DNA from 2 places in the Streptomyces sp. NPDC127108 genome. Region 1 is predicted to be linked to the other one. Evidence: predicted binding sites of a transcription regulator. Region 1 holds the regulator's gene; the other holds the start of a gene.
What was found. The regulator HspR, encoded in region 1, represses chaperone genes until heat shock. The targets are predictions, from matches to a motif close to TTGAGNNNNNNNNNCTCAA.

Region 1 (14,331 bases):
TGGCCCTTCGTACGGGCGCCGTTGGCGCGCGCGGTGAGCAACTGGCGGGCGCCCGGGACCAGTCCGCGACGGCTTCCGTAGACGACGCCGATGCCGGGGTCGTCGCCGTGCCCGCGATGGGCGAGCGCGTCGAGCACGAGGTCCCTGGCGCCGTCGCCGTTGAAGTCGTCGTCGACCTTGCTGCCCTTGCCGCGCGGGACGGGCTGCTGGGGCGCGCTCTTGTTCGCGAGGCCGGCGGCACCGGTGTTCTCGGGGCGCGCGTGGGACTCGCCGCCGCCCCCGCAGCCCGCGAGGACCAGGACGCCGCCCACGACGACGGCCAGCAGACGTCTTCCGGAACCCCTCATGCCGCACCCACCCCTGCGTCACCCGATGACTTCTTCATGCTCACGACAGCATCAGCCGCACCACAGGTTTACACGAACGACGAGGGGCCGGCCCCGCCCCCAGGCGAAACCGGCCCCTCCCCACACACAGTCCAGGACAGAACCTGTCCGAGTCCAGGACAGAACCTGTCCTGGTTAGCTACTTCACCGGCTCCGGTTCCGGCGCGTCCGCCGACTCCTCCTCGCCCGCCGGGTCCACCGGCGTCTTCACGGAGTCGAGCAGGAGCTGGGCGACGTCCACGACCTGGAGCGACTCCTTGGCCTTGCCGTCGTTCTTCTTGCCGTTCACGGAGTCCGTGAGCATGACGAGGCAGAACGGGCAGGCCGTCGACACGATGTCGGGGTTGAGGCTGAGCGCCTCGTCCACGCGCTCCGTGTTGATGCGCTTGCCGATCCGCTCCTCCATCCACATCCGCGCGCCACCGGCGCCGCAGCAGAAGCCGCGCTCCTTGTGGCGGTGCATCTCCTGCTGGCGCAGGCCCGGGACCTTGTCCATGATCTCGCGCGGCGGCGTGTAGACCTTGTTGTGACGGCCCAGGTAGCAGGGGTCGTGGTAGGTGATGAGGCCCTCGACCGGCGTGACCGGGATCAGCTTGCCCTCGTCGATGAGGTGCTGGAGCAGCTGCGTGTGGTGGATGACCTCGAACTCGCCGCCGAGCTGCGGATACTCGTTGGCGATCGTGTTGAAGCAGTGCGGGCAGGTGGCGACGATCTTCTTCGCCGACTTCGGCTTCTTGGTCCCCGGATCGTCGTCGTCCTCGCCGTACGCCATGTTCAGCATCGCGACGTTCTCGGCGCCCAGCTGCTGGAACAGCGGCTCGTTGCCGAGACGGCGGGCCGAGTCACCGGTGCACTTCTCGTCGCCGCCCATGATCGCGAACTTGACGCCCGCCATGTGCAGGAGCTCCGCGAAGGCCTTGGTGGTCTTCTTGGCCCGGTCCTCAAGGGCGCCCGCGCAGCCGACCCAGTACAGGTAGTCGACCTCGGTGAGGTCCTCGATGTCCTTGCCGACGATCGGGACCTCGAAGTCGACCTCCTTGGTCCACTCCACGCGCTGCTTCTTGGCGAGCCCCCAGGGGTTGCCCTTCTTCTCCAGGTTCTTGAGCATTGTCCCGGCCTCGGACGGGAACGCGCTCTCGATCATGACCTGGTAGCGGCGCATGTCGACGATGTGGTCGATGTGCTCGATGTCCACCGGGCACTGCTCGACGCAGGCGCCGCAGGTGGTGCAGGACCACAGGACGTCGGGGTCGATGACGCCGTTCTCTTCGAGGGTGCCGATGAGGGGGCGCTCGGCCTCGGCGAGGGCGGCGGCGGGGACGTCCTTCAGCTGCTCCTCGGACGCCTTCTCCTCGCCCTCCATCGTCTTGCCGCCGCCCGCGAGCAGGTACGGGGCCTTGGCGTGCGCGTGGTCGCGCAGCGACATGATGAGGAGCTTGGGGGAGAGCGGCTTGCCGGTGTTCCAGGCGGGGCACTGCGACTGGCAGCGGCCGCACTCGGTGCAGGTGGAGAAGTCCAGCAGGCCCTTCCAGGAGAACTGCTCGACCTGGCTGACGCCGAAGACGGTGTCCTCGTCCGGGTCCTCCCAGTCGATCTCCTTGCCGCCGGACGTCATGGGAAGCAGCTCGCCGAGGGCGGTGGAGCCGTCGGCCTCGCGCTTGAACCAGATGTTGGGGAAGGCCAGGAAGCGGTGCCAGGCGACGCCCATGTCGGTCTTCAGGGCGACCGTGATCATCCAGATGAAGGAGGTCGCGATCTTCAGACCCGCGAAGAAGTACGTGAGGTTCTGGAGCGTCGAGACGTCCATGCCCCCGAACCACGAGACGAACGGGTACGAGATGAAGAACGAGGCCTCGTAGCCGTCCACGTGGTGCTGGGCGCCCTCCAGGGCGTGCAGCATGAAGATGCAGACGCCGACGATGAGGATGACGGTCTCGACGAAGTACGCCTGGCCGGTGTTGGAGCCCGCGAACCGGGACTTGCGGCCCGGCCGGTCCGGGCGGCTCAGCTGCCGGACGACGATCAGGGTCAGGATGCCGAGCACGGTCATGGTGCCGAGGAACTCGACGAACATGTTGTACGGGGCCCAGTCGCCGATGATCGGCAGCATCCAGTCGGCCTTGAAGAGCTGGCCGACGGCGTTGACGATCGTCAGGAGCAGCGAGAAGAAGCCCACCGCGACGAACCAGTGCGCCACACCGACGACGCCCCACCTGTTCATGCGCGTGTGGCCGAGGAACTCCTTGGCCACGGTGAGGGTGCGCTCGGTCGGCGCGTCGGTCCTCGTCCCTGCGGGCACGGGCTGGCCGAGCCGCATGAACTGGTAGATCTGCAGGATGGCACGGCCGAACAGGGCGACGCCGACTGCGATGAGGACCAGCGACACGATGATCGCGGCGAGTTGCATTTCGGGGCTCCTCGGGCCTGCGAGGGTGGGCAATCCAACGTATTACTAAGCGGTAACTTATGCAGTCCGTCTGAGACTACCCACTTACATCGCCGCACTGTAGCCAGCCAGGCGGTGATCTGCGTCGCTCAGGCTGCCCTATCCACGGCGTCGCGCAACCGTGTCCCCCGGGTGTGGCGTCTCCTCGCACAGCAGTCCCGGGTTGCGCGTAAGGAAGAGATAAGAGTTGAGTCGACCCGACTCAGGTCTGTTGACTCCTGCGAACCCCTGATGCATCCTTGAGTCAGTTCCACTCAAGAAGTTATCTGGAGGCATTGAAATGGCACGTGCGGTCGGCATCGACCTGGGCACGACTAACTCCGTCGTCAGCGTTCTGGAGGGCGGCGAGCCCACCGTCATCACCAACGCCGAGGGTGCCAGGACCACGCCGTCCGTCGTCGCCTTCGCGAAGAACGGTGAAGTGCTGGTCGGCGAGGTTGCGAAGCGCCAGGCGGTCACCAACGTCGACAGGACCATCCGCTCCGTCAAGCGCCACATGGGCACTGACTGGAAGGTCGGGATCGACGACAAGAACTTCAACCCGCAGCAGATCAGCGCCTTCATCCTGCAGAAGCTGAAGCGCGACGCCGAGTCGTACCTGGGCGAGAAGGTCACGGACGCCGTGATCACCGTCCCGGCGTACTTCAACGACTCCGAGCGCCAGGCCACCAAGGAAGCCGGCGAGATCGCGGGCCTGAACGTCCTGCGCATCGTGAACGAGCCGACCGCGGCCGCCCTGGCCTACGGCCTGGACAAGGACGACCAGACGATCCTCGTCTTCGACCTCGGTGGCGGCACCTTCGACGTGTCCCTCCTGGAGATCGGCGACGGCGTCGTCGAGGTGAAGGCCACCAACGGCGACAACCACCTCGGTGGTGACGACTGGGACCAGCGCGTCGTCGACTACCTGGTCAAGCAGTTCAACAACGGCCACGGCGTGGACCTCTCCAAGGACAAGATGGCGCTCCAGCGCCTGCGCGAGGCCGCCGAGAAGGCGAAGATCGAGCTGTCCTCCTCCACGGAGACCACGATCAACCTGCCGTACATCACGGCCTCCGCCGAGGGCCCGCTGCACCTGGACGAGAAGCTCACCCGCGCCCAGTTCCAGCAGCTCACGTCCGACCTCCTGGAGCGCTGCAAGACGCCGTTCCACAACGTCATCAAGGACGCGGGCATCCAGCTCTCCGAGATCGACCACGTCGTTCTCGTCGGTGGCTCCACCCGCATGCCCGCCGTCGCCGAGCTCGTCAAGGAGCTGACCGGCGGCAAGGACGCCAACAAGGGCGTGAACCCGGACGAGGTCGTCGCCATCGGCGCCGCGCTCCAGGCCGGTGTCCTCAAGGGCGAGGTCAAGGACGTCCTGCTCCTCGACGTCACCCCGCTGTCCCTCGGCATCGAGACCAAGGGCGGCATCATGACCAAGCTGATCGAGCGCAACACCACGATCCCGACGAAGCGCTCCGAGATCTTCACGACGGCGGAGGACAACCAGCCGTCGGTGCAGATCCAGGTCTACCAGGGCGAGCGCGAGATCGCGGCGTACAACAAGAAGCTCGGCATGTTCGAGCTGACCGGTCTGCCCCCGGCGCCCCGCGGCGTCCCGCAGATCGAGGTCGCCTTCGACATCGACGCCAACGGCATCATGCACGTGACCGCGAAGGACCTCGGCACGGGCAAGGAGCAGAAGATGACCGTCACCGGTGGCTCCTCGCTGCCGAAGGACGAGGTCAACCGGATGCGCGAAGAGGCCGAGAAGTACGCCGAGGAGGACCAGTCGCGCCGCGAGGCCGCCGAGTCCCGCAACCAGGGCGAGCAGCTCGTCTACCAGACCGAGAAGTTCCTCAAGGACAACGAGGACAAGGTCCCCGGCGACGTCAAGACCGAGGTCGAGGAAGCCGTCACCGAGCTGAAGGAGAAGCTCAAGGGCGAGGACACGGCCGAGATCCGCACGGCCGCCGAGAAGGTCGCCGCCGTCTCCCAGAAGCTGGGCCAGGCCATGTACGCCGACGCCCAGGCCGCGCAGGCCGCGGGCGGACCGGAGGGTGCCGCTCCCGGCGCCGACGCTCCGAACATGTCCAAGGAAGACGACGTCGTGGACGCCGAGATCGTCGACGACGAGAAGCCCGGTGACGCGAAGGGCGGCGCTGCCTGATGACGGAGGAGACCCCGGGCTTCGGCGAGAACGCCGAGCAGCCCGACGTCCCCTCCGGCGCCACCCCTGAAGAGAAGGCGCCGCAGGCCGACGGGCCCTCCACCGAGGAGGGCCCGGCGGCCCCGGCCGGGGACGCAAGCCAGATCGTGGGCCTGACCGCCCAGCTGGACCAGGTCCGCACCGCGCTCACCGAGCGCACCGCGGATCTCCAGCGGCTGCAGGCCGAGTATCAGAACTACCGCCGCCGGGTGGAGCGGGACAAGGTGACGGTCAAGGAGATCGCCGCGGCGAACCTCCTGACGGAACTGCTCCCGACGCTCGACGACGTCGGCCGGGCGAGGGAACACGGCGAACTGGTCGGCGGCTTCAAGTCCGTCGCCGAGGCGCTTGAGACCGTCGTCGCCAAGATGGGTCTGCAGCAGTTCGGCAAGGAGGGCGAGCCCTTCGACCCGACGATCCACGAAGCGCTGATGCACAGCTACGCACCGGACGTCACGGAGACGACCTGCGTCGCGATCCTCCAGCCGGGGTATCGCATCGGCGAGCGGGTCGTGCGCCCCGCGCGCGTGGCGGTGGCCGAGCCGCAGCCCGGCGCGCAGACGGTGAAGTCGGCGGAGTCGGCGGAGTCCGGCGCGGCCGAGGGCGACGACAGCGCGCCCGCGGACGCGGAGAGCAAGGCCGACGGCGCCGCGGACACCGCGGACGCCAAGGGCAAGGAGAGCGGTGGCCCGGACGAGGGCTGACGCCGACACGGACGGCGGCTTCGGCGCCGAGGGTGACCTCGGCGCCGGGGCCCGCCGGATGACAGGGAAGGAGGGACGTCGGGGATGAGCACCAAGGACTTCATCGAGAAGGACTACTACAAGGTCCTCGGCGTCCCCAAGGACGCCACCGAAGCCGAGATCAAGAAGGCGTACCGGAAGCTGGCTCGCGAGAACCACCCGGACGCCAACAAGGGCAACGCCAAGGCCGAGGAGCGCTTCAAGGAGATCTCCGAGGCGAACGACGTCCTCGGCGACCCCAAGAAGCGCAAGGAGTACGACGAGGCCCGCGCGCTCTTCGGCAACGGCGGAGGATTCAGGCCGGGCCCCGGAGGCCCCGGCGGCGGATCGTTCAACTTCGACCTGGGCGACCTCTTCGGAGGCGGCGCCCCGGGCGGGGGCGGGGCGACGGGCGCCGGCGGATTCGGGGGCGGCCTCGGTGACGTCTTCGGGGGCTTGTTCAACCGCGGCGGCGCGACCGCCGGCACACGGACGCAGCCGCGGCGCGGCCAGGACATCGAGTCCGAGGTCACGCTGAGCTTCACGGAGGCGGTGGACGGCGCGACGGTTCCGCTGCGCATGTCGTCCCAGGCCCCGTGCAAGGCCTGTTCGGGCACGGGCGACAAGAACGGCACCCCGCGCGTCTGCCCGACGTGCGTGGGCACGGGGCAGGTCTCGCGCGGCGGGGGCGGCGGCTTCTCGCTGACCGACCCGTGCGTGGACTGCAAGGGCCGCGGCCTGATCGCGCAGGACCCCTGCGAGGTCTGCCACGGCAGCGGCCGCGCCAAGTCCTCGCGGACCATGCAGGTCCGTGTCCCGCCGGGCGTCAGCGACGGCCAGCGCATCCGCCTGCGCGGCAAGGGCGCGCCGGGCGAGCGCGGCGGCCCCGCCGGTGACCTGTACGTGGTCGTCCATGTGGACGCCCACCCGGTCTTCGGCCGCAAGGGCGACAACCTGACGGTGACCGTGCCGGTGACGTACGCGGAAGCGGCGCTCGGCGGCGAGGTCAAGGTGCCGACGCTCGGCGGCCCGCCCGTCACCCTGAAACTGCCCCCCGGCACCCCCAACGGCCGCACCATGCGCGCCCGCGGCAAGGGCGCGGTCCGCAAGGACGGCACCCGAGGGGACCTCCTGGTGACCGTGGAGGTCGCCGTGCCGACCACGCTGCCGCCCGCGGCGCAGGAAGCGCTGGAGGCGTACCGGAAGGCGACTGCGGACACCGATCCGCGGGCAGAACTGTTCAAGGCCGCGAAGGGAGCGTGACCTCATGGAGCGGGACGGCCGCCGACGCAACCCGTATCAACTGACGGACGAGACCCCGGTGTACGTCATCTCGGTGGCGGCCCAGCTCTCCGGCCTGCATCCGCAGACCCTCAGGCAGTACGACCGCCTGGGCCTGGTCTCGCCCGACCGCACCGCGGGCCGGGGCCGCAGGTACTCCGCCCGTGACATCGAACTGCTGCGCACCGTCCAGCAGTTGTCGCAGGAAGAGGGCATCAACCTCGCGGGCATCAAGCGCATCATCGAGCTGGAGAACCAGGTCACGGCGCTCCAGTCCCGGGTCGCCGAGCTCTCGGCGGCCGTCGAGGGCGCCGCGGCGGCGATGCAGCAGCGCGAAGCCGCGGTGCACGCCTCGTACCGCCGCGACCTCGTGCCGTACCAGGACGTCCAGCAGACCAGCGCGCTCGTGGTGTGGCGGCCGAAGAGGTCGCCGGAGGCGTGAGACGCGCGCCGGCGTGCGCACCGCGCTCTGTCCGGGCCGGGAGCTCCTTCGGGGAACTCCCGGCCCGGTCGCTTGCCTCCTTATAGTGGGCGGGGCGAGGCACGAGGACCGCGGGCCGGGCGCGGAGCGCCCCTGACCAGCCCGTCTCGCCATCGCGCAATCGACTCAAGCGCTGTGCTCGGCACAGGGGGAGCTGGAAGACCATGGCCATGGTGGGGCTGTTCTGGATCGCCGAAGGCGATGTGTACGTGGGTTCGAAACCGGCGGGGCTCGCCCCCGGGGTGCGGCTCACATCCGAGGGCATCGCCGGTATCGGCCATGGACAGTCCGGCCTCTGGCTGTGGGACGACATCCAGACGCTCACCGTCGAGGACGTGCCCGTGCGGTCCCTCAAGCGGCAGGTGGGCGCCGTCGTCGACATGGCGCTCACGATGGGCCTCGGCGGCGGTGACGACGCCCCGACGATGACGGTGTGCGTCGGGACGGCCGACGAGGAGATCGAGCTGACGGCGTACGTCGCCGCGGCCGCGGGCTACTCCCAGAAGGAGTACGACCTCTCGCGCGCCCTGCTCGCCCGCCTCACCGAGGGCGCCGCCACGCTGATGACCACGATGGCCGCGATGGCCGCGTGGGGCCGCGCGCACGAGGGCGGTTCGCCGCGCAGGGACGAGCGGGAGCGGCTGCTGCAGGAGTGGGCCGACGACAACGCGACCCACGCCTGAGCAGCCTGCCCCGGGCCGCCCGTGGGACGGGGCGCTCACTCCCCCCGAAGTGCGAGCGCCCCGGTCGGCCACGGGGCGTAGCCGGACCGGGGCAACCCCTTAGGGAAGCGCGACTCTGCGGGGGGAGACCACGACAGAGTCACTCGGCCGCGGGGAGCGGTCGGTTCCAGTACCTGAAAGGGCTCTGGCCGCTCCCTGCCGCCCTCACCACGATGCAACGGCCCGCCACGCTCCGCTACCGTCAACTTGTTGCGGTGCAAGGGGCGGAGGTGGGGGCAAGTGGCGGCAAATCCGGACGATCGTGATTCACATGTGGTGTCCGGGCCGCAGGATTCCTGAGCGACTGATGAGGAATCCGAGTTGTGTGCGGCTGCTGCCGCCCAGGGTGCTGGTGAGCTTCGCGATGTGGACGCGTACGGTCCGCACGTTCATGCCGAGCCGGTCGGCGATCCCGGCGTCCGTCAGGCCCTCGACGAGGAGTTCGGCGATGGCCCGCTGACGTGCGGTGACCCCGTCCTTGGCGGGCTGCGGCGCCGCCGGGTGCGGGAACATCGGCGTGGCAAGGCGCCACAGCCTCTCGAAGAGCGCGACCAGATAGCCGACGACGGCGGGCGCGCGGATCTCCAGGGCCCCGGTGGAGTCCCGGTCGGCCGGTACGAAGGCGACCGCGCGGTCGAACACGACCAGCTGCTCGGTGACTTCGCTCAGCGTCCGCACCTCCACATCACCGTCGAGGCGCTCGAAGTGCGCGATCACGGGGAGGGCGTGCCGGGTCGTGTGCTGGTACAGCGTGCGCATCCGGCAGCCCCGGGACAGCAGCGCCTGCTCGCGCGGCGGCGCGGCGCCCAGATCCGCGATGGGCCGGAAGCCGCCCGGCTGGATCGTCAGGACCTCCTCCGCACAGCGGGACACGGCCGCCTCGATGGCGTGGGTGGTGTGGGGGAGGGAGGTGTGGAGGGTGATGGCGGGGCTGGTGGGGTTGGTGGGTCTGGCACGGCTGCTGGGGTTTTCGGGGTTGCTGGGGTCTTCGGGCGGGTCGGTGGGTCTCGTGGGTCTCTCGGAGGGGTCGGTGGGGTCGGTGGGGTCGGTGGGTCTCAGGGGTCTCTCGGAGGGGGCGGTGGGTCTCTCGGGCTGGGTGGGGATGCGGGTGAGCAGCGGCGTCAGGGCCGCCAACAGCTCCGCCTCGCGCTGCCGTTCCTGCCCGACCTGCTCCTCGATGCCGCGCAGCAGACCGAGCAGGGTGGTCGTGGGCTCGCCCGGAAGCAGCCACCGCATGTCGTCGACGTCCGGGTGGAGGAGGCCGAAGTCGACGAGGCACGGGGCCGGTTCGGCCTCGTGGGTGTGGACGCGGCCTTCGCACAGGGCGCGGTGGTAGAGGGCGGCGCCGGGCGCGCAGAGGGTGTCGGGGCCGTGGGACCGATGTGGCTCGGGCGGTGGCGCTCCGTCTTCCTTCCTCCCCGGTCCGCGCTCCTCGGACATGGTGGTGCTCCCTCCCCATGGACGCTGCCCGCGCTCGGCGGTGCGCGGCCGGGCATCACGTCCATGAGGCCATGGGGACACGGGTTCACGGAGACGGCGTGCCGGAGCGTGTGCGTTGCGCAACGGAGCGCAACACCACGCGGGAGCGCGGGCCTTGCCTACGGGTGGGCTTCGACCAGCCCCGAACGGCCGATGAGGTAGCCGAGTTGGGTGCGGCTGCGGCTGCCGAGGAGGGCGGCGAGCCTGGCCACGTGCAGGCGGACGGTACGGACGTTCATGTCCAGGTGGCGGGCGATCTCCGCGTCGGTGTGGCCCTCGGTGAGGAGGTGCGCGATGGCGCGCTGGACGTCGCTGATCGCCTGCTCGGGCGGGGGCGGGGTGTCCTCGCGGTACAGGGGTGTGGCCAGGCGCCACAGGATGTCGAAGGCCGTCGAGAGATAGCTGATGAGGGCGGTGGACCGCAGTTCGAAGGCGACCGAGCCGTCCTCGACGGCCGGGATGAACGCGACGTCCCGGTCGAACACCAGGAGGCAGGGCGGGAGTTCGTCGAGCGTGCGCAGCTCACGGCCGACGGGCCGCACGTGGCCGGAGCTCGTCGGCCCGGGCCGGCGCAGCCCGGGCAGCGCGTCGTGGGCCGTCCGGGGCGGCGAGAGCACCCGCATGTGCCCGCCGCGCTCGGCGAACTCCGCGAGCCGCCAGGGCTCGTTGTACGGAAGGAGTCGCGGCCGGGAGTCGCCGGGCTGGATGCCGAGGATCTCCTCGGAGGCGTCGGCCATCGCCTGCCGGACGGCGAGGCGGATGCGCGGGACCCCCTTGAGCACGGTGACCGGTGAAGCCGAGAGGTCCGGGGCCCGGTCGGCGCCGAGGCGCAGGAACGGCTCGAAGGAGGCGGCGAGCCGGGTCGCCCGGCCGCGCTGGCGGGCGACGCGCCCCTCGATGTCCTCCAGGAGCCGGGGGAGGGCGACGGCGGCCGCGGTGGGGCGCAGCCAGGTGGCGTCGTCGGGGTCGGGGTGGAGGAGCCCGGTGTCGATGAGGCACGGGGTCGCGGCGGCGGCTTTGGCGGGAACTCGGCGTTCCTGAAGGGCTCGCAGGTACAGCGCCCGCCCGGCCTCGCACACGTCCACGGGCTCGTGCGGCACGTGGTGGCGGGCTGCGGGCTCGCCGGCCGGGACGGGTCCGGTCATCCGGATCCCGGCCGTGCCGTGCGTCCCGCCGTGGACGGTGGGGGCTGCCTGCGTCGCTACGTCCTGCACATGCTCCCCCTGCTCGGATTGCAGTGATCGCGCGAATGACGGACGCCGCGGTCGCCTGGCACCGACGAGCCGTCACCCGCGGGCGGGTGCCCGTGAGTTGTGAGGCCGGCCGTCATCCTTCGTGAGCTGTCATCCTTCGTGACTTGTCATCCTTGTCAACGAGACAACTGATATCAATGGCGGGTTTATCCCCTGCGATGACGAACCAATTATTCAAGCTTCAATCATCTGCTCGTGCCGGGTGTGTCCATCCCCACAGCCGGGGGGCCTCCGACTCCCGGCACGAACCCGACGAAAATACGTCCATGGACCTTCCTGTGGACCTCACCGCCCTGAGCGGCGACGGACTGTACCTCTGGGCGCCGCGCGGCGCCGCGGGCGCCTGGGGCCTCGCCAACTGCCTGCTCGTCACCTCGGGCGACGACACCGCGCTCATCGACACCCCCTACGACGAGCGCATGACCCGCGCGCTCATCGCCGCCGCCGACCGCGTTCTGCCCGCGGGCGCCCGGGTCCGCACGATCGTCAACACCCATGCCAACGGCGACCACTGCTTCGGCAACGCCTTCTTCCCCGGCGCCGAGATCATCAGCTCCCAGGCCAGCCTGGAACGCCACTGCCGCGAGATCTCCCCGCAGCAGATGCAGTACCTGGTGCACGCGAGCGACCCGGACAACCCGCTCGGCTGGTACGCGCGCGAACGCTTCGGGGCGTACGACTACACCGGCATCACCGTCGTCCCGCCCACCGTCACCTTCAACGGCTCGTACGACTTCCACGTCGGCGACATCGAGGTGCGCCTCGTCGAGGTGGGTCCGGCGCACACCGCCGGGGACCTGGTCGCGCATCTGCCGGAGCAGGGCGTCGTGATGGCGGGCGACGTCGTCTTCGAGGGCGACCACCCCGTGCACTGGGAAGGGCCGCTCGCCGAGGTCGTGCGGGCCGCCGAGGCGGTGCTCGCGCTCGACGCCGAGCACATCGTGCCGGGCCACGGCCGGGTCATCGGCCCCGACGGGGTGCGCGCGTACATCGGCTATCTGCGGGAGCTCGAAGGGGAGATCAAGGAGCGGCACGGGCGGGGGCTCGGCGCGTACGAGGCCGCGGCGGACATCCTCGCCGCCGGATTCCACCCGCACCTGGGCGCGCCGGAGCGCGTCGTGATGCTGACGTTCATCGAGTACCACCACCTCGGCGGAGCCGCGGCGCCCATCGAAATGGTGGACCTGGCCACGCACGCCGCACGCTGGGCTCATACGCACCACCACGCCACCGCTGCGGCCCGCTGAATACGATCTGTTGGTCGGCAACTCGTTTGGGCTTATGGTGCAGGCACTGTGCGTACGGCCTGCCGTGCGCTCAGCTACGGGGGAACGGGGAAGCGGGGAAGCTGGAAAGGGGGAAACGCAGTGGACGAGGAAGCGCTGCGTCGCATACTCAAAGAACTGCGTTCCAGAATCACACCCCCGGAAGTGGGTCTGACGCCGAAGCCGACGGGGCGCCCCGGGCCCCGCGTGCACGGTCTCGCACAGCCCGACATGGACATCCTCATGAACCGGTCGGTGGGCACCTACCACCGGTTCGAGAGCGGAAAGATGTCCCCGCGCGACGGCTATCTGCGCGAGGTCGGACGGATCCTGCGCATGAGCGAGGACGAGTTCACCCAGGTCTATCTGCTCAGCCTCGGCCAGCGGCCGCCGCACCCCCTCGACCCCGGCGGCGGCGTCCGCATGCCCGCCGCCGCGGCGTGGCAGCGGGCGGTCTCCGGGCAGCGTGAGATCTCGTACGTGAGCAACGTCCAATGGGACCTCGTCGCGTACAACGAGCCGTTCGCCGACATCTTCGAGGACCGCATACCGCCGGAGAACACCATGCGGTGGATGGCGCTCGCCGACGAGGCCCGCGATCACATTCTCACCGACTGGGACACCCGCTGGGCGCCGGGAATTCTCAACCAGATCAGGCTCGCCCACATTCAACATCCCGAGAACCGCTCCCTGGCCCAACTGAACGAGGACGTCAAACGGGACAAGTACGCGGGCCCCATCTACGAGCGCGGCACCGAGGTGTACATCCACCCGGACGGTGACGTCAGGCCCTTGTACCACCCGCGAAAAGGCCCCGGGCAGATCACGATGGTCGTCTCGGAACCGGCGAGTTCGCCGGGAGCGCGACATGTCGTGCTGCTCTTCGACCCGCTCGACGAGAACCCGACATCGGCATGAGGCTGGAGAAGGCCGCGAGGGCGGGCAGGGCGGGCAGGGCAGGCGAGGACGCCGCCGAGGTGTTCGACGTCCCCGTGGCGGCCGACGCGCCCGCCCAGGCGAGGCCCTTGACGGCTGGCACGGTCGATCCGGTCGATCCGGTGGGCCCGGTCCTGGAACGCGCCTCCCTCGCCACGCTGCTGCACGCCATGGCCGCCGACCTCAACGGCCGCGGCTACCCCGTGACCTGGGTCGTGGACCGCCAGATGCTCGCCGGCGACTTCCCCCTCCAGGTCGTCGCCAAGGTCTCCGTGGTCCGCGTCCTCAACATCGCCCTGGACGACCGAGGCCCCAGCTGGCAGGTCAGCATGGGCCGCCCCTCGTCCGTACGGTGGGAACAGTCCGCGGTGCTCGACCTCGGGGCGGACGGCCTGGACGCGGAGTGCGTGGTGCGCTCGGCGCTGCGGGCGTTGGGGCTGCCCCTGCAGCGGGCCGTCTACCACTAGGGCCCCTCCCTGGGCGGGCGGGTCAGCCGGGTGCGCGGTCGAGGATGCCCGACTTGCCGATGAGATAGCCGAGCTGGGCGCGGCTGGTGCTCTTCAGGACCGCCGAGAGCTTGGCGATGTGGACGCGGGCGGTCCGGACGTTCATGCCGAGGCGGGCGGCTATGTCGGCGTCGGTGAGGCCTTCGGTGAGGAGGGCGGCGATGGAGAGCTGGCGGGGGGTGAGGCCGTGTGGGGCGGCCTTGGGGATGGGCTGGGGCCATCTGGGGACGGCGAGGTGCCACAGCAGGTCGAAGGTCGCGACCATGTAGTCCACGATGGCCGGCTGGCGTATCTCGAGCGCGACGTCGGGGGAGTCACCGACGGGGATGAAGGCCACGGTGCGGTCGAACACCATCATGCGGTGCGGCAGTTCGTCGAGCGTGCGGACCTCCACGTCGCCCACCAGCTGTTCGTAGTGGGCGAGCGCCGGGCCGGAGTAGCGCGTCGTGTGCTGGTAGAGCGTCCGCATCCGGCCGCCACGGGAGAGGATGTGGTTCACCCGCGGCAGCGAGCGCACCAGTTCGTCGGCGGACCGCTTTCCTCCCGGCTGAATGGCGAGGGCCTCCGACCTCGCCCCTGACACCGCCCGGTCGATGGCCTCATTGATGTGCGACACACCCGTGTGCAGGGTCGTTCCGGACGAATGCGGGTTGCGCGCCCGCT
Region 2 (14,331 bases), on a different contig from region 1:
GGACCACGTCTGCGTGCAGGTCCTGACGGTCGACCCCGGCGAACTGCCCCTGCCGCAGTGGCGGGAGCTGGCGCCGGCCCTCACCCGCTGACCGGCGCCGAGCCCTACGGCCGCCCCCGCATCCCGAACAGCTCCGCCCACTCCTCCGCGCCGAGGTCCTTGGGCAGGCGTACGGCGCTGTGGCCGCCTCGTCGCGCCCACTCCTGGATCCTGCGCCGAGGCAGGTCGGGGGCCGCCGAGGCGAGAATCTGGGGCAGTCCTCGGCCCCGGCCTGTGAACACCCGGCGGACGAACTCCTGGTACTCCTGCCGCCGCGCGGCCGCGACCAGCGGCCGGTCCCGACGGGCGATGGTCATCAGCCCGCCGTCGACGTTGGGGCGCGGCCGGAACGCCGCCGCGGGAACGCGGCCCTTGAGGTCGAACGCGTACCAGGGCCACCACTGGGCGGTCATCAGCGTCGCCCCGCCGACCCCGGCGCGACGGCGCGCGACCTCCCACTGCACGAGCAGGACGGCATCGGTCCAGTCAGGGGAGCGCAGGATGCGGCGGAGCATGGGGGTCGTCTCGTGGAAGGGGAGGTTGCCGACCAGGACGTGCGGCTCCGGTGGGGTCCGGTAGCGCAGGAAGTCGGCGGTGACGATCTGCGTCGACGGGGCGGTGCGCCGCCGCAGCAGCTCGGCCCGGCGGTGGTCGATCTCGATGCCCGTGAGGCGTCGGCCCAGCCGCTGCAGGGGGAGGGTCAGGGCCCCGTCCCCGGTGCCGATCTCGACGATCGGCCCGTCGGTGCGGCTCACGAGGTCGACGAACGTGCTGATGGTGGGGCGATCGGTGAGGAAGTTCTGGCCGAACTCATGACGGCCATGGTGGTGCGTGCGCACAGGGGTCTCCGCGGCTTCGAGGTAAGCCGGGCAGCACGAAGTGCCGCTCGGCGCTTACGCGTTGAAGCGGCGGGGCGTTCCAGAGTGAGGTGAGGTCGGCCCGCCGCTAGGCGCGGCGGGTCCTCGTGGCAGCGGCTGCGGCTGCGGATGCGCACATGGGAGGCAGCGTACGGGGCGGCAGGGCCCTACAGGCAAGTGATTTTCTGCCGGGGCCGGTGCGGGGCGTATCAGCAACCCCGGAGACGTACCGGTCCCCCGAAGAAGCCGATTACTCGTCCTCGTCCTCGTCGTCCAGGCGCGCCAGCCACGTGGCGAGGCGCTCCACCGGGACCTCGAAGTCCGGGTTGAGGTCCACGAAGGTGCGGAGCTGCTCGGCGAGCCACTCGAAGGTGACCTCCTCCTCGCCGCGCCGCTTCTCCAGCTCCTCGATGCCACGGTCGGTGAAGTACAACTCTTGCTCCTGGTGCGGGCCGGACCCGGGCCGGTGGCCGGGCTTCGTTCCGTTTCATCGTACGGCCGTACGCCGGTGGGCCCGGCCCCCAGTCCCGTACAGGACTCGAAGCCGGGCCCACCCGACGTACCGAACGGCGTGACCGCCGTGGCCTAGGCCTCGAAGACCTCGTTCAGGAGCTGCTCCTGCTCCTGCTCGTGGCGCTTCTTGGAGCCGACCGCCGGGGACGAGCCGTGCGGCCGCGAGATGCGGCGCAGACGCTCGTCGTGCGGGATGTCGGCGCCGACCGCCAGGTCCAGGTGGTCGATGAGGTTGAGGGCGATGAAGGGCCACGCGCCCTGGTTCGCCGGCTCCTCCTGCGCCCACAGGTACTTCTCGGCGTTCGGGTACTTGGCGATCTCGGCCTGGAGCTCGGCACCCGGCAGCGGGTACAGGCGCTCCAGACGGATGAGGGCCGTGTCCGTGATGCCGCGCTTCTTCCGCTCGGCGTCCAGCTCGTAGTAGAGCTTGCCGGCGCAGAAGACGACCTTGCGGACCGCGTTGACGTCCACCGAGTCGTCGCCGATGACCGGGCGGAAGCCGCCCGTCGTGAACTCCTCCGTCTTGGAGGCCGCGGCCTTGAGGCGCAGCATCCACTTCGGGGTGAAGACCACCAGCGGCTTGTGGTGCGGGTTGTGCACCTGCCACCGCAGGAGGTGGAAGTAGTTCGACGGGAGGGTCGGCATCGCGACCGTCATGTTGTTCTGGGCGCAGAGCTGCAGGAAGCGCTCCGGGCGGGCCGACGAGTGGTCGGGGCCCTGGCCCTCGTAGCCGTGCGGAAGGAGCAGGGTGACGCCGGACGTCTGGCCCCACTTCTGCTCGGCCGACGAGATGAACTCGTCCACGACCGTCTGCGCGCCGTTGACGAAGTCGCCGAACTGCGCCTCCCACATCACGAGGGACTCGGGACGCGCGAGGGAGTAGCCGTACTCGAAGCCCATGGCCGCGTACTCGGAGAGCAGCGAGTCGTAGGCGTTGAAGCGGGCCTGGTCCTCGGAGAGGTACAGCAGCGGCGTGTAGTCGTCGCCCGTGTTGCGGTCGATCAGGACGGCGTGGCGCTGGCCGAAGGTGCCGCGGCGGGAGTCCTGACCCGCCAGGCGCACCGGGGTGCCCTCCAGGAGGAGGGAACCGATGGCCAGGGTCTCGCCCATGCCCCAGTCGATCGTGCCGTCCTCGACCATCGACGCGCGGCGCTGCAGCTGCGGCAGCAGACGCGGGTGGACGGTGACGTGGTCGGGGATGTTGACCTGGGACTCGGCGATGCGCTTGACGACCTCCTGGGAGATCGCCGTGTTGACCGCCACCGGGAACTCGGCCTGGGGCTCGGGGACCTCCGCCGGGGCGGGCTGCGAGGTGGCCTCACGGACCTCCGTGAAGACCTTCTCCAGCTGGCCCTGGTAGTCCTGGAGGGCCTGCTCGGCCTCTTCCAGGGTGATGTCGCCGCGGCCGATCAGGGACTCGGTGTACAGCTTGCGGACCGAGCGCTTCTTGTCGATCAGGTCGTACATCAGCGGCTGCGTGAACGCCGGGTTGTCGGACTCGTTGTGTCCGCGACGGCGGTAGCAGATCAGGTCGATGACGACGTCCTTGTTGAACGCCTGGCGGAACTCGAAGGCGAGCCGCGCGACGCGGACGACGGCCTCCGGGTCGTCGCCGTTCACGTGGAAGATCGGCGCTTCGATCATCCGGGCCACGTCCGTGGAGTACATCGACGAACGCGACGACTCCGGAGCGGCCGTGAAGCCGACCTGGTTGTTGATGACGACGTGGACCGTGCCGCCGGTGCGGTAGCCGCGCAGCTGCGACATGTTCAGGGTCTCCGCGACGACACCCTGGCCCGCGAAGGCCGCGTCTCCGTGGAGGGCCACCGGCAGGACCGTGAAGTCCGTGCCGCCCTTGTTGATGATGTCCTGCTTGGCGCGGGCGATGCCCTCGAGGACCGGGTCGACCGCCTCCAGGTGGGAGGGGTTGGCGGCCAGGGAGACCTTGATCTGCTCGCCGTCGAGGCCCGTGAAGGTGCCCTCGGCGCCCAGGTGGTACTTGACGTCTCCGGAGCCGTGCATCGACTTCGGGTCGAGGTTGCCCTCGAACTCGCGGAAGATCTGGGCGTACGACTTGCCCACGATGTTGGCGAGGACGTTCAGGCGGCCGCGGTGGGCCATCCCGATGACGACCTCGTCCAGACGGGACTCGGCCGCGCTGTCGATGACCGCGTCCAGGAGCGGGATGACGGACTCGCCGCCCTCCAGGGAGAAGCGCTTCTGGCCGACGTACTTCGTCTGCAGGAAGGTCTCGAAGGCCTCGGCGGCGTTCAGACGGCGCAGGATGCGCAGCTGCTCCTCGCGCTCCGGCTTGGAGGAGTGCTGGCGCTCGATGCGGTCCTGCAGCCACTTGCGCTGCTTGGGGTCCTGGATGTGCATGAACTCGACGCCGGTGGTGCGGCAGTACGAGTCGCGCAGGACGCCGAGGACGTCGCGCAGCTTCATCATCGACTTGCCGGCGAACCCGCCGACGGCGAACTCGCGCTCCAGGTCCCAGAGCGTCAGGCCGTGCTCGGTGATGTCCAGGTCGGGGTGCTTGCGCTGCTTGTACTCCAGCGGGTCCGTGTCGGCCATGACGTGGCCGCGGACGCGGTAGGAGTGGATCAGCTCGAAGACCCGGGCGGCCTTGGTGACGTCGTCGTCGTGGCTGGCGTCGATGTCCTTGAGCCAGCGGACCGGCTCGTAGGGGATGCGCAGCGCCTCGAAGATCTCGTCGAAGAAGCCGTTCTCACCGAGGAGGAGGTTCGCGACGATGCGCAGGAACTCGCCGGACGCCGCACCCTGGATCACGCGGTGGTCGTACGTCGAGGTCAGCGTCATGACCTTGGAGATGCCCAGCTTGTTCAGGGTGTCCTGGGACGTGCCCTGGAACTCCGCCGGGTAGTCCATGGAGCCGACGCCCATGATGACCGACTGGCCGGGCATGAGGCGCGGCACGGAGTGGACGGTGCCGAGGCCGCCGGGGTTGGTCAGGGAGACCGTGACGCCGGTGAAGTCGTCCATGCCGAGCTTGCCGTCGCGGGCGCGGCGGACGATGTCCTCGTAGGCCTGCCAGAACTCGAAGAAGTTCAGGGTCTCGGCCTTCTTGATGCCCGCCACGACCAGCTGCCGGTCGCCGTTGGGCTTCACGAGGTCGATCGCCAGGCCGAAGTTGACGTGCTCCGGCTTGACCAGCGTCGGCTTGCCGTCCTTCTCCGCGAAGGAGTAGTTCATCGACGGCATGGCCTTGATGGCCTGCACCATCGCGTACCCGATGAGGTGCGTGAAGGAGATTTTCCCGCCGCGGGCGCGCTTGAGGTGGTTGTTGATGACGATGCGGTTGTCGAACAGCAGCTTCACCGGGACCGCGCGCACGGACGTCGCCGTGGGCACCTCCAGGGAGGCGTTCATGTTCTTCGCCACGGCCGCGGACGGACCGCGCAGCGGGACGTACTCGGGACCCGCCTTCTCCTTGGCGTCCGCGGCGTCCCTGGCGGGCTCCGCCTTCGCGGGCGCGGCCTTGGCGGCCGCGGGCTTCGCGGGGGCGGGAGCCGGGGCCTGCGCCGCCGGAGCGGCTGCGGGCTTCGCCGCGGGCGCGGGCGCGGCCGGGGCTGCGGGCTTCGCGGCGGCCGGGGCGGGGGACGTGGTGGACGCGACCCCCGCGGCCGCGTCACCCGCCGGCTTGGCCGGTGCGGCGGCGACGGAGGCGCCCACGCCCGGCTTGTAGTCGGCGAAGAAGTCCCACCAGGCACGGTCGACCGAATTCGGGTCCTGGAGGTACTGCTGATAGATCTCGTCGACGAGCCACTCATTGGGACCGAACGCGGCAGCAGGGTTCTTGCCCTGCGCTTCTTGGTCGGTCGAAGTGCTCGAGTTACTGGGGGACTGTGGCGACACGGCGGCAACCGCCCTCTTCCGCTTCACAAGGTGATGGACAGCGGAAATAAAGGCTACGCCTCCAAGGACGCGCAGTGCAGACCGGGCCGGTCATCCGTCGCGTAAGTCACACTGGAAAGCTGGTTTCGGGGCTGTAAATGGCGGGAAACAAGCGAAGTTCGCCTACAGCAAGATGCCGCGTGGAGCCCTGGTGGGGACGTCTGTGAACGTCCTGGGTACGTCGACACGCGGCTGCGACCCGTCCGGCGCACCGTGCGCGCGCCCAGAGGTCGCTTCCGCTTCGAACCTTACGTCAACTTCAGTCTTCGGGCAGGCCCGGAAGGGTGACCTGAATGCGGCAGCCCCGAGCCGATTCGGCCACGCCTATGTGCCCGCCGTGCAGATCGACCGCCCAGCGCGCGATCGCGAGTCCGAGACCGGTGCCGCCGTCGCTGCCCGGCGGGACGCCGACGTGCGCGCCCCGGTTGAAGCGCTCGAAGACGCGGTGCCACTCCGACTCGGGGATGCCCGGACCCTCGTCGAGGACCTCCAGGTCCAGGGACTCCGGGTGGGGGCCGCGGCGGGCGAGCACCGTGACACGGCCGTGCGGCGGGCTGTGCTTGACCGCGTTGTCGATGAGGTTGGCGACGACCTGGTGCAGCCGCTCGGCGTCCGCGTGGGCGGTCAGCTCCGGAGGAGAGACGTCCAGGTGCAGATGCACGTCCGTACGGGTGTGACTGCCGGAGCCCGACGTCATCCCTTTGCGCGCGGAGGCCACCATGTTGGCCTCCTTCAGGACACCCGACAGATAGGGCCACACTTCGAAGCGCCGCGCCTTGAGCGGTACGACACCGTTGTCGAGGCGGGACAGGTCGAGCAGGGTCTCCACCAGGCGGCCCAGGCGCTCGGTCTGCTTCAGGGCCGTGCGCATCGTCTCCGGATCGGCCGCCGATACGCCGTCGACAACGTTCTCCAGGACGGCGCGCAACGCGGCGATGGGGGTGCGCAGCTCGTGCGAGACGTTGGCGACGAGCTCCTTGCGCTGCTGGTCCTGCGCCTCCAGATCGTCCGCCATGCGGTTGATCGTCATCGCCACGTCGCCCAGCTCGTCGCGGCGGTCGGCCCCCTGCACGCGACGCGTGTAGTCGCCGTGCGAGACCGCGCGGGCCACCGAGTTCATCTCGTCGAGGGGTGCGGTGAGGCTGTGCGCGACGAACTGCGTGATCAGCAGGGTCGCGATCACGGAGAAGACCGTGATGAAGCGGAGCTCGGTCTCCGTCTCCATGGCCACCATCAGCAGCCCGGTGGTGATGAAGACCGAGACGACCACCAGAGTGCCGAGCTTGGTCTTGATGGAGAACGGCCGCACGCCCGCGAACGGGCCGTTCAGGCCGATGCTCCCGCCCCGGTCGCAGCGCCACTTCCGGACCGTGCCCCGCTCGGCGTCCGCCGTGCCGCCGGGGGTGCCTCCCGGGGTGCCGTGCGCACTGCCCGGGGTACCGCTCAGGGCGCCGCGAGCCGTACCGCCGGCGGCGCCCGGGTCCGCCGTCATGGCGTCGGTGTCTCCAGGGCGTACCCGACCCCGTGCACCGTACGGATGCGTTCCGCCCCGATCTTGCGGCGCAGGGCCTTGATGTGGCTGTCGACGGTGCGGGTGCCGGACGCGTCGGCCCAGTCCCACACCTCGGCGAGCAGTTGCTCGCGTGACAACACCGCGCGCGGGGTGTTGGCGAGGCACACCAGGAGGTCGAACTCCGTGGGGGTCAGATGGACGTCCTCACTGCGCACTCGCACACGCCGCTGCGCGTGGTCGATCTCCAGCTCGCCCAGGCGCAGGATGCCGCTGCGCGGCGTCGTGGCGGCCAGCGCGGCCCGCTCGACCCGACGCAGCAGGACGTGCACGCGCGCGGCGAGCTCGCGCATCGAGAACGGCTTGGTCATGTAGTCGTCGGCGCCGACGCCGAGCCCGACCAGCATGTCCGTCTCGTCGTCCCGCGCGGTGAGCATCAGCACCGGTACGGGTCGCTGGGCCTGCACGCGTCGGCAGACCTCCAGGCCGTCGAATCCCGGCAGCATGATGTCGAGGATCAGTAGATCCGGCTGCCATGCCTGCGCGGTGTCCACCGCTGCCGGGCCGTCCGCCGCCGTTTGCACGACGAAACCTTCGGCGCGCAGCCGGGCGGCGATGGCGTCGACGATCGTCGGGTCGTCCTCGACCACCAGAACCCGGCGCTGAGCGCCGGGCATCGCTGCCGTGGCGCCGTTGTGGGAGGTGTGTGTCTGCTCCATCGCCCCGCCCCTGACGTGATCGCTTGGTGTCCGGTCAGCAGAGTACGGGGCGTAACGGCACCTCGGCTACGCAGCCCTTGTCGCGAGATGAACCACGTCCGGTACGCCCCGGGCAACGGGGATCTCTTCCGTACGTACCTGTTGGAACCCGGCATTCCGTAGAGCGGAGTCGAAAGCGGGTGAGGGCTGCGCGGACCACACGGCGAGGACTCCGCCGGGGTTCAGACGGGCCTGGCAGGCGGCGAGACCTGCGGGGGAGTAGAGGCTTTCGTTGCCCTCGGTGACGGTCCAGTCGGGGCCGTTGTCGATGTCGAGGCACAGGGCGTCGTAGGTGCCGGAAGGGGTGTTGGCGCCTGCGAATGAGCCGTTGACATATGCGATCAGGTCGGCGTGCAGGATCTCCGTGCGCGGATCCGCGAGCGCCTCCCGGGACAGCTCCGAGAGCGGTCCGCCGAGGTGCCAGTCGATGATGGCCCGCTCGCGCTCGACCACCGAAATACGGCCCCAGCGCGGGTCCGCGGCGGCATGGGCGAGGGAGAAGCCGACGCCCAGACCGCCGATGAGGACAGACGGCCGGGGCCGTCCGTCCAGGGCGTCGTACGCCGCGTCGACGAGGAGTCGCTCCGAGCGGCCGTCGGAGGTGTCCATCAGGAACATGCCGTTGGCAATGATCTGCAACAGGTCTCCGTGGCGGCGCAGCACGACTTCGCCGTAGGGGCCTTCGTGCCGGTCGAGAACCACGGGGGGATCGGGTCGGTACGGGGTGTGCATCGGCCCATTTTGCTGCCGCCTCGCAGACGTGCGCTGCGGGACGCCGGGGAATGGTGTGGGGTTGCTGTGAGTTCCTGTGAATCGCGCCTCACGTGGCGTCGGTCATAGACAGCAGGGGAAAGTTCGGTGAAGCGTGATCCCGTGATCTTTCTGTGATGGAAGATCAGTGAAGCCGTGATGGAAGGAGCGCCTCAGCGTGGACCGGTCTGTGCGGGTTTCGGGCGGGGGCGCCGCCGTGGGTGAGGACGGCGGCGGGGCGGCGGTCGAGGTTCCGGTGGGTGCCGGAGGCGCTGTGGGCGCTGGGGGTGCTGCGGTTGCCGGGGGCGCCGTGGGTCTGTCGGGGGGCGCGGGCGCGGAGGCGCTGCTCGGGGCCGCGGGGCTCGTGACGCTGGACGCGATGCCGAGCCAGGCGGGGCCGAGCCAGGCCGAGCCGGTTGAGGCCGAGCCGCTCCAGGCCGGGTCGGGTCAGGCGGTCGGGTCGAGTGGGCCGGGCCGCGCGGGCGAGGCCGCCCTTGTCGGCGGGTCGGCGTCCGGGGTGCCCGGGGAGGTGGCCCAGGGCCCGGGTGCCGGGGCGCGGGCCGGGGCCTGCGGTGTGCGGGCGGGGCTCCGGGGGCTGCGCGGGCTGCGGCCGTGGCGGCTGCTGCCGTCGCCGACCGGTACGCCCTTCACCTTCGGATACGCCGTCGTCCTCCTCCTGACCTCGCTCTTCGCCGAATACGGCGACCCCGCCCTCGTCTCCTCCCTGCACCAGGGGTCGAGCACGGACGTGGCGCACCTCGCCGACCGGCCGATGTTCGTCCTCGTCGCCAGCGCGCTGTGGATCGCGGGCGGGGTCACCTCGCCGTACGCCATCGTCTTCCTGCTGGTCCTCACCGCGCTGGAGCGCCGCGTCGGCGGCCTGCGCACCGCGGGCGTCTTCCTGCTCGGGCATGCCGTCGCCACGCTGGCCACCGAGGTCCCGGTCGGGCTCTCGGTCCTGGCTGGCCATCTGCCCGGCAGCTCCGCATACCGCCTCGACTACGGCATCAGCTTCGGCGTCGCCGCCAGCGTCGGCGCGCTCGCCGGGCTCCTCACACCGTGGCTGCGCTGGGCCGTCCTCGCGGGGTTCGGCTGGATGCTGGTCCAGGACCTCATCGCCTTCACGGACCCGATGACCAACTGGGGCCATCTGCTCGCTCTGGTCGTGGGAATCGCGACGTGGCCGGTGCTGCGAGGGCACGGGCGGGGCACTCCCGCTTAAGCCGTCCGGCCTGCCTCTGGGGCTTGTGCGGCCTGTGAGGTCCGAGGGGCTTTATGTCACCCGTGTGGCCGATGGGACCGGGTCCTTTGCCGCCATGTACGTGGAGTGACATCCTCCGGATAAATGTCTTGCGGTGCAAGGTACTTCGTGACTATCTTGTACCGCATGACAAAGGAACTGTCCGCGATGCACGACCAGCGTCGTAGTCAGTTGCTGCGCGGGGTGCTCGACCTGTGCCTGCTCGCGCTCATCGGCGAAAGACCTCGGTACGGATACGAGTTCGTGGAGGCCCTCACCGAGAGCGGCCTCGACCTGGTGAGCGAGGGCAGCATCTACCCCTTGCTCGCCCGGATGGAGCGGGCCGGGCTGGTCGACTCCTACCGCGCTCCGTCCGCGGCGGGCGGGGCGCCACGCAAGTACTACCGCCTCACTGACGCGGGCGCGGCCGAGCTGGCCGCGGGCCGCGCCACCTGGAGCACCTTCACGGTGGCCGTCTCCAGGACCTTGGAGGGCCAGGGCGGCGCACAGGACAGCGACACGGGGGAAACGGGGGACACGGCATGACACATCAGACGACCACCGAGACGACCACCGAGACGACGATCAGCGGCGGCGTGACCACGGACGATGGCGTGCGGGACAGCGCGCCCGCTGAGGCCGAGCGCGCCCGCGTGCTGGCGGTCTGCCGGAGCAACTGGGAGTACAGAGGCATCGACGACGCCTCCGTGCGCGAAATGCTGGCCGAGCTCTCCGAGCACCTGGAGGAGGCCGCGGCGGCGGGCCGCTCCCCCGAGGACGTGGTGGGCACGGACGTGCCGGGGTTCGCCGCCTCCTGGGCCCGGGCGCGCACGCCCCTGCATCTGCGTGTGCTGCGGATGGCCGCGCTGATCCCGTTCGCCCTCGGTGTGCTGCTGCTCCTCACGCACCTGATCGACCGGACCCTCACGCTGCCCGTCGAGGCCCCGCGCATAGCGTTCTACGCCGTGATAATCGCGGTCGGCGTCACCCTGGAGCTGCGGCGGGGAAGCCTCGGTTTCGTGAGATGGCTGCTGGTCGGGGTCATAGGCATCGGGTTCGCGCAGCTCACCACCTGGCTCGCGGGCGACGACGTGCTCTTCCATCTGCCTCTGTGGGCGACGCTGCTCCTGATGCTGCCCGGGATGCCCTACGCCTACGGGGACATACGCGCGAAGAAGGCCGCGGCTGCGGCGGCCGAGTAGCCGAGTAGTCGGGGCGCTCAGGCCTCCTCCGGTCCCTTCCGGCGCGCGCTCGTCAGGCCGGCGACCACCTGCCACCCCAGCGACTCGTACAAGGCGCGTCCTTCCGGGGTCCCGGCGAGTACGCCGATCTCCGCGCCCTGGTCGACGGCGGCGACCGCGAGGGTGCGCATGACCAGGCTGCCCAGGCCCTTGCGGCGGTGCTGCGGAGACGTCTCGATCTGGTCGGCGACGGCGGTGCGGCCCGTCGGGGCGATCTGGCCGCGAGCTGCCCAGTGACCGTCGGCGGTGGTGACCATCGCGCGGAAGACGCCGCCGCGCGACCAGGTGCGGAGCTGATAGCCGTCCGGGACCACCAGGTGGTTCGGGGGGACCGGGGTGAGCGGCACGGTCATCAGGTAGCCGTCTTCCGGGTCGATCCACCACTCGGGGCCGAGCCAAGGGGCGACGCGGTCCGGGAAGTCGAAGACCTTCAGCCATACGTCGGCGCCGGTCACCGATGAGGCGACCTTGCGTACGTCCGACTCCTGGACGTCCGTGCCTGTGGCGCCGAAGACGTGCCGGGACGGGTGCTTGATGTGGCCGACGTCGATCGTGAAACCCCAGGGCTCCACGGTCGGCGGAGCGGCGCCGCGAGAGACGCCCCAGCCGTCGATCCAGGCCCGTACGGCGTCGCGGCCCGCGAGGGGGGCTCCCTCTGCTCCCTGTGTCGCGTGCATGGGGCAACCCTTCAGATCGGGACCAGTGTGTAATGGCTGCAACTGCTGAGAGAACCTTACGTAGGGGGATTTCGGCGGCGACAGAGGTGATCGCTGACAGCGAACAAGTCCGGGGGAACATTCAGGGACTCAGGAGCATTGAGTCGGTATAGCTCAACTTGAATGCCGAAGGGGAGATCATGGCTGCTGAGTCCACGTCGTACACACCGCTCGCTCTGCCCGTGCTGCCGCTCGATGACGAGATCGTGCTGCCCGGCATGGTGGTGCCGTTCGACCTGTCCGATGCCGAAGTGCGAGCCGCGGTGGAGGCCGCGCAGGCCGCCGCGCGGTCCAGTGGAAGCAGTAGCAAGCCGAAGGTGCTGCTTGTTCCGCGGATCGACGGGACGTACGCGGGCATGGGCGTGCTCGGTACGGTCGAGCAGGTCGGCCGGCTTGCGGACGGGGATCCGGGGGCGCTGATCCGTGCTCGCGGACGGGTGCGCATCGGTGCGGGCACGACCGGGCCCGGCGCGGCCCTGTGGGTGGAGGGCGCGCGGGTCGACGAGACCGTGCCGGATCCGCTGCCCGGTGCCACCGCCGAGCTGGTCAAGGAGTACAAGGCGCTGGCCACGAGCTGGCTGAAGAAGCGCGGGGCCTGGCAGGTGGTCGACCGCGTGCAGCAGATCGACGACGTGTCGGCGCTGGCGGACAACTCCGGGTACTCGCCGTTCCTCACCACCGAGCAGAAGATCCAGCTCCTGGAGACCGAGGACCCGACGGCGCGCCTGAAGCTGGCCACCGAGCAGCTGCGGGAGCACCTGGCCGAGCAGGACGTGGCCGAGTCCATCGCCAAGGACGTGCAGGAGGGCGTCGACAAGCAGCAGCGCGAGTTCCTGCTGCGGCGCCAGCTGGAGGCGGTGCGCAAGGAGCTGCGCGAGCTGGACGGCAAGGAGGGCGAGGAGGAGTCCGACGACTACCGCGCCCGGGTCGAGGCCGCGGACCTGCCGGAGAACGTACGGGAAGCGGCGCTGAAGGAAGTCGAGAAGCTGGAGCGCGCGAGCGACCAGTCGCCCGAGGGCTCCTGGATCCGCACGTGGCTCGACACGGTGCTCGAACTGCCGTGGAACGAGCGCACCGAGGACGAGTACGACATCAAGGGCGCCCAGCAGATCCTCGACGCGGAGCACGCGGGGCTGCAGGACGTGAAGGAGCGCATCACCGAGTACCTGGCGGTGCGCAAGCGGCGCTCGGACCGGGGCATGGGAGTCGTGGGCGGACGGCGCGGCGGCGCGGTCCTGGCCCTGGTCGGCCCGCCCGGAGTCGGCAAGACCTCGCTCGGGGAGTCCGTGGCGCACGCCATGGGACGCAAGTTCGTGCGGGTCGCGCTCGGCGGCGTGCGGGACGAGGCGGAGATCCGCGGGCACCGGCGTACGTACGTGGGCGCGCTGCCCGGGCGGATCGTGCGGGCCATCAAGGAGGCCGGGTCCATGAACCCGGTGGTGCTGCTCGACGAGATCGACAAGGTCGGCTCGGACTTCCGGGGCGACCCGGCGGCGGCGCTCCTCGAAGTGCTCGACCCGGCGCAGAACCACACCTTCCGCGACCACTACCTGGAAGTCGAACTCGACCTGAGCGACGTGGTGTTCCTGGCGACCGCCAACGTCCTCGAAGCCATCCCGGAGGCGCTGCTCGACCGCATGGAGCTGGTCAGGCTCGACGGGTACACGGAGGACGAGAAGGTCGTCATCGCCCGTGACCACCTGCTGCCGCGACAGCTGGAGCGGGCCGGGCTCGGCGACGGCGAGGTGACGATCGACGAGGGCGCGCTGCGCAAGCTGGCGGGGGAGTACACCCGCGAGGCGGGCGTGCGCAATCTGGAGCGGTCCGTCGCCAGACTGCTCCGCAAGGTCGCGGCGCAGCACGAACTGGGCGAGCGGGAGCTGCCGTTCACCGTCGGCGCGGACGAGCTGCGCGGGCTGATCGGGCGGCCGCACCACGTGCCGGAGTCGGCGCAGGACCCGGCCGAGCGGCGGACCGCGGTGCCCGGTGTGGCCACGGGGCTCGCGGTCACCGGGGCCGGTGGCGACGTGTTGTTCGTGGAGGCGTCGCTGGCCGACCCGGAGACGGGTGCGGCGGGTCTGACCCTCACCGGACAGCTCGGTGACGTGATGAAGGAGTCCGCGCAGATCGCGCTGTCCTTCCTGCGCTCGCGCGGCGCCGAGCTGGAGCTGCCCGTGGGTGACCTGAAGGAGCGGGGCGTGCACATCCACTTCCCGGCGGGCGCCGTGCCGAAGGACGGTCCGAGCGCGGGCGTCACGATGACGACGGCGCTGGCGTCGCTGCTCAGCGGCCGCCTGGTCCGTACGGACGTGGCGATGACCGGTGAGGTGTCGCTGACCGGACGGGTGCTGCCCATCGGCGGTGTGAAGCAGAAGCTGCTCGCCGCACACCGGGCGGGGATCACCACCGTCGTGATCCCCAAGCGGAACGAGCCGGATCTGGACGACGTCCCGGCCGAGGTCCTGGAGAAGCTGGACGTGCACGCGGTGACGGACGTCCGCCAGGTCCTTGAGCTTGCCCTCGCACCGGCCGAGGTGCGGGTTCCGGCGGCGGCGTGACGCGGCTTCCCGCCGCGGCGTGACGGGCGCGGCGGGGAAGGGCGGGGCCCGGACCCCCAGGAGGGTCCGGGCCTTGCCGCTCACCCCGTGCGGCCGTCACTCACGCGTGAGGCGGCAGCCTCACCCGCGTGGCGTCGGCTGCCCGGTGGGCGGTGATGTGCTCGTGGGCGGGAGAGGGCCCGGTCAGCCGTTGGCCAGGGCCTGCACCCTGTCGTACGCGCCGTTGAACTTGTT

Region 2: lon (endopeptidase La) is a predicted target of HspR. The motif match lies at 11,639-11,657, and genes of this name have one in related genera.

Annotation. Positions count from the first base shown of each region.
Region 1 is NZ_JBHXTE010000003.1:252,221-266,551, forward strand. It holds gene ACFVHO_RS04235 (FG-GAP repeat domain-containing protein) at 1-347, opposite strand, end outside; gene ACFVHO_RS04240 ((Fe-S)-binding protein) at 526-2,793, opposite strand; gene dnaK (molecular chaperone DnaK) at 3,113-4,984, shown strand; gene grpE (nucleotide exchange factor GrpE) at 4,984-5,727, shown strand; gene dnaJ (molecular chaperone DnaJ) at 5,812-7,008, shown strand; gene ACFVHO_RS04260 (heat shock protein transcriptional repressor HspR) at 7,013-7,468, shown strand; gene ACFVHO_RS04265 (hypothetical protein) at 7,672-8,190, shown strand; gene ACFVHO_RS04270 (LuxR C-terminal-related transcriptional regulator) at 8,497-9,669, opposite strand; gene ACFVHO_RS04275 (LuxR C-terminal-related transcriptional regulator) at 9,828-10,922, opposite strand; gene ACFVHO_RS04280 (MBL fold metallo-hydrolase) at 11,228-12,208, shown strand; gene ACFVHO_RS04285 (XRE family transcriptional regulator) at 12,470-13,144, shown strand; gene ACFVHO_RS04290 (hypothetical protein) at 13,141-13,629, shown strand; gene ACFVHO_RS04295 (LuxR C-terminal-related transcriptional regulator) at 13,652-14,331, opposite strand, start outside.
Region 2 is NZ_JBHXTE010000040.1:75,070-89,400, forward strand. It holds gene ACFVHO_RS29715 (TIGR03620 family F420-dependent LLM class oxidoreductase) at 1-91, shown strand, start outside; gene erm (23S ribosomal RNA methyltransferase Erm) at 105-878, opposite strand; gene ACFVHO_RS29725 (DUF6104 family protein) at 1,147-1,329, opposite strand; gene ACFVHO_RS29730 (multifunctional oxoglutarate decarboxylase/oxoglutarate dehydrogenase thiamine pyrophosphate-binding subunit/dihydrolipoyllysine-residue succinyltransferase subunit) at 1,482-5,285, opposite strand; gene ACFVHO_RS29735 (ATP-binding protein) at 5,584-6,633, opposite strand; gene ACFVHO_RS29740 (response regulator transcription factor) at 6,813-7,553, opposite strand; gene ACFVHO_RS29745 (spermidine synthase) at 7,620-8,324, opposite strand; gene ACFVHO_RS29750 (rhomboid-like protein) at 8,521-9,564, shown strand; gene ACFVHO_RS29755 (PadR family transcriptional regulator) at 9,730-10,128, shown strand; gene ACFVHO_RS29760 (hypothetical protein) at 10,125-10,784, shown strand; gene ACFVHO_RS29765 (GNAT family N-acetyltransferase) at 10,802-11,500, opposite strand; gene lon (endopeptidase La) at 11,680-14,097, shown strand; gene ACFVHO_RS29775 (lysozyme) at 14,281-14,331, opposite strand, start outside.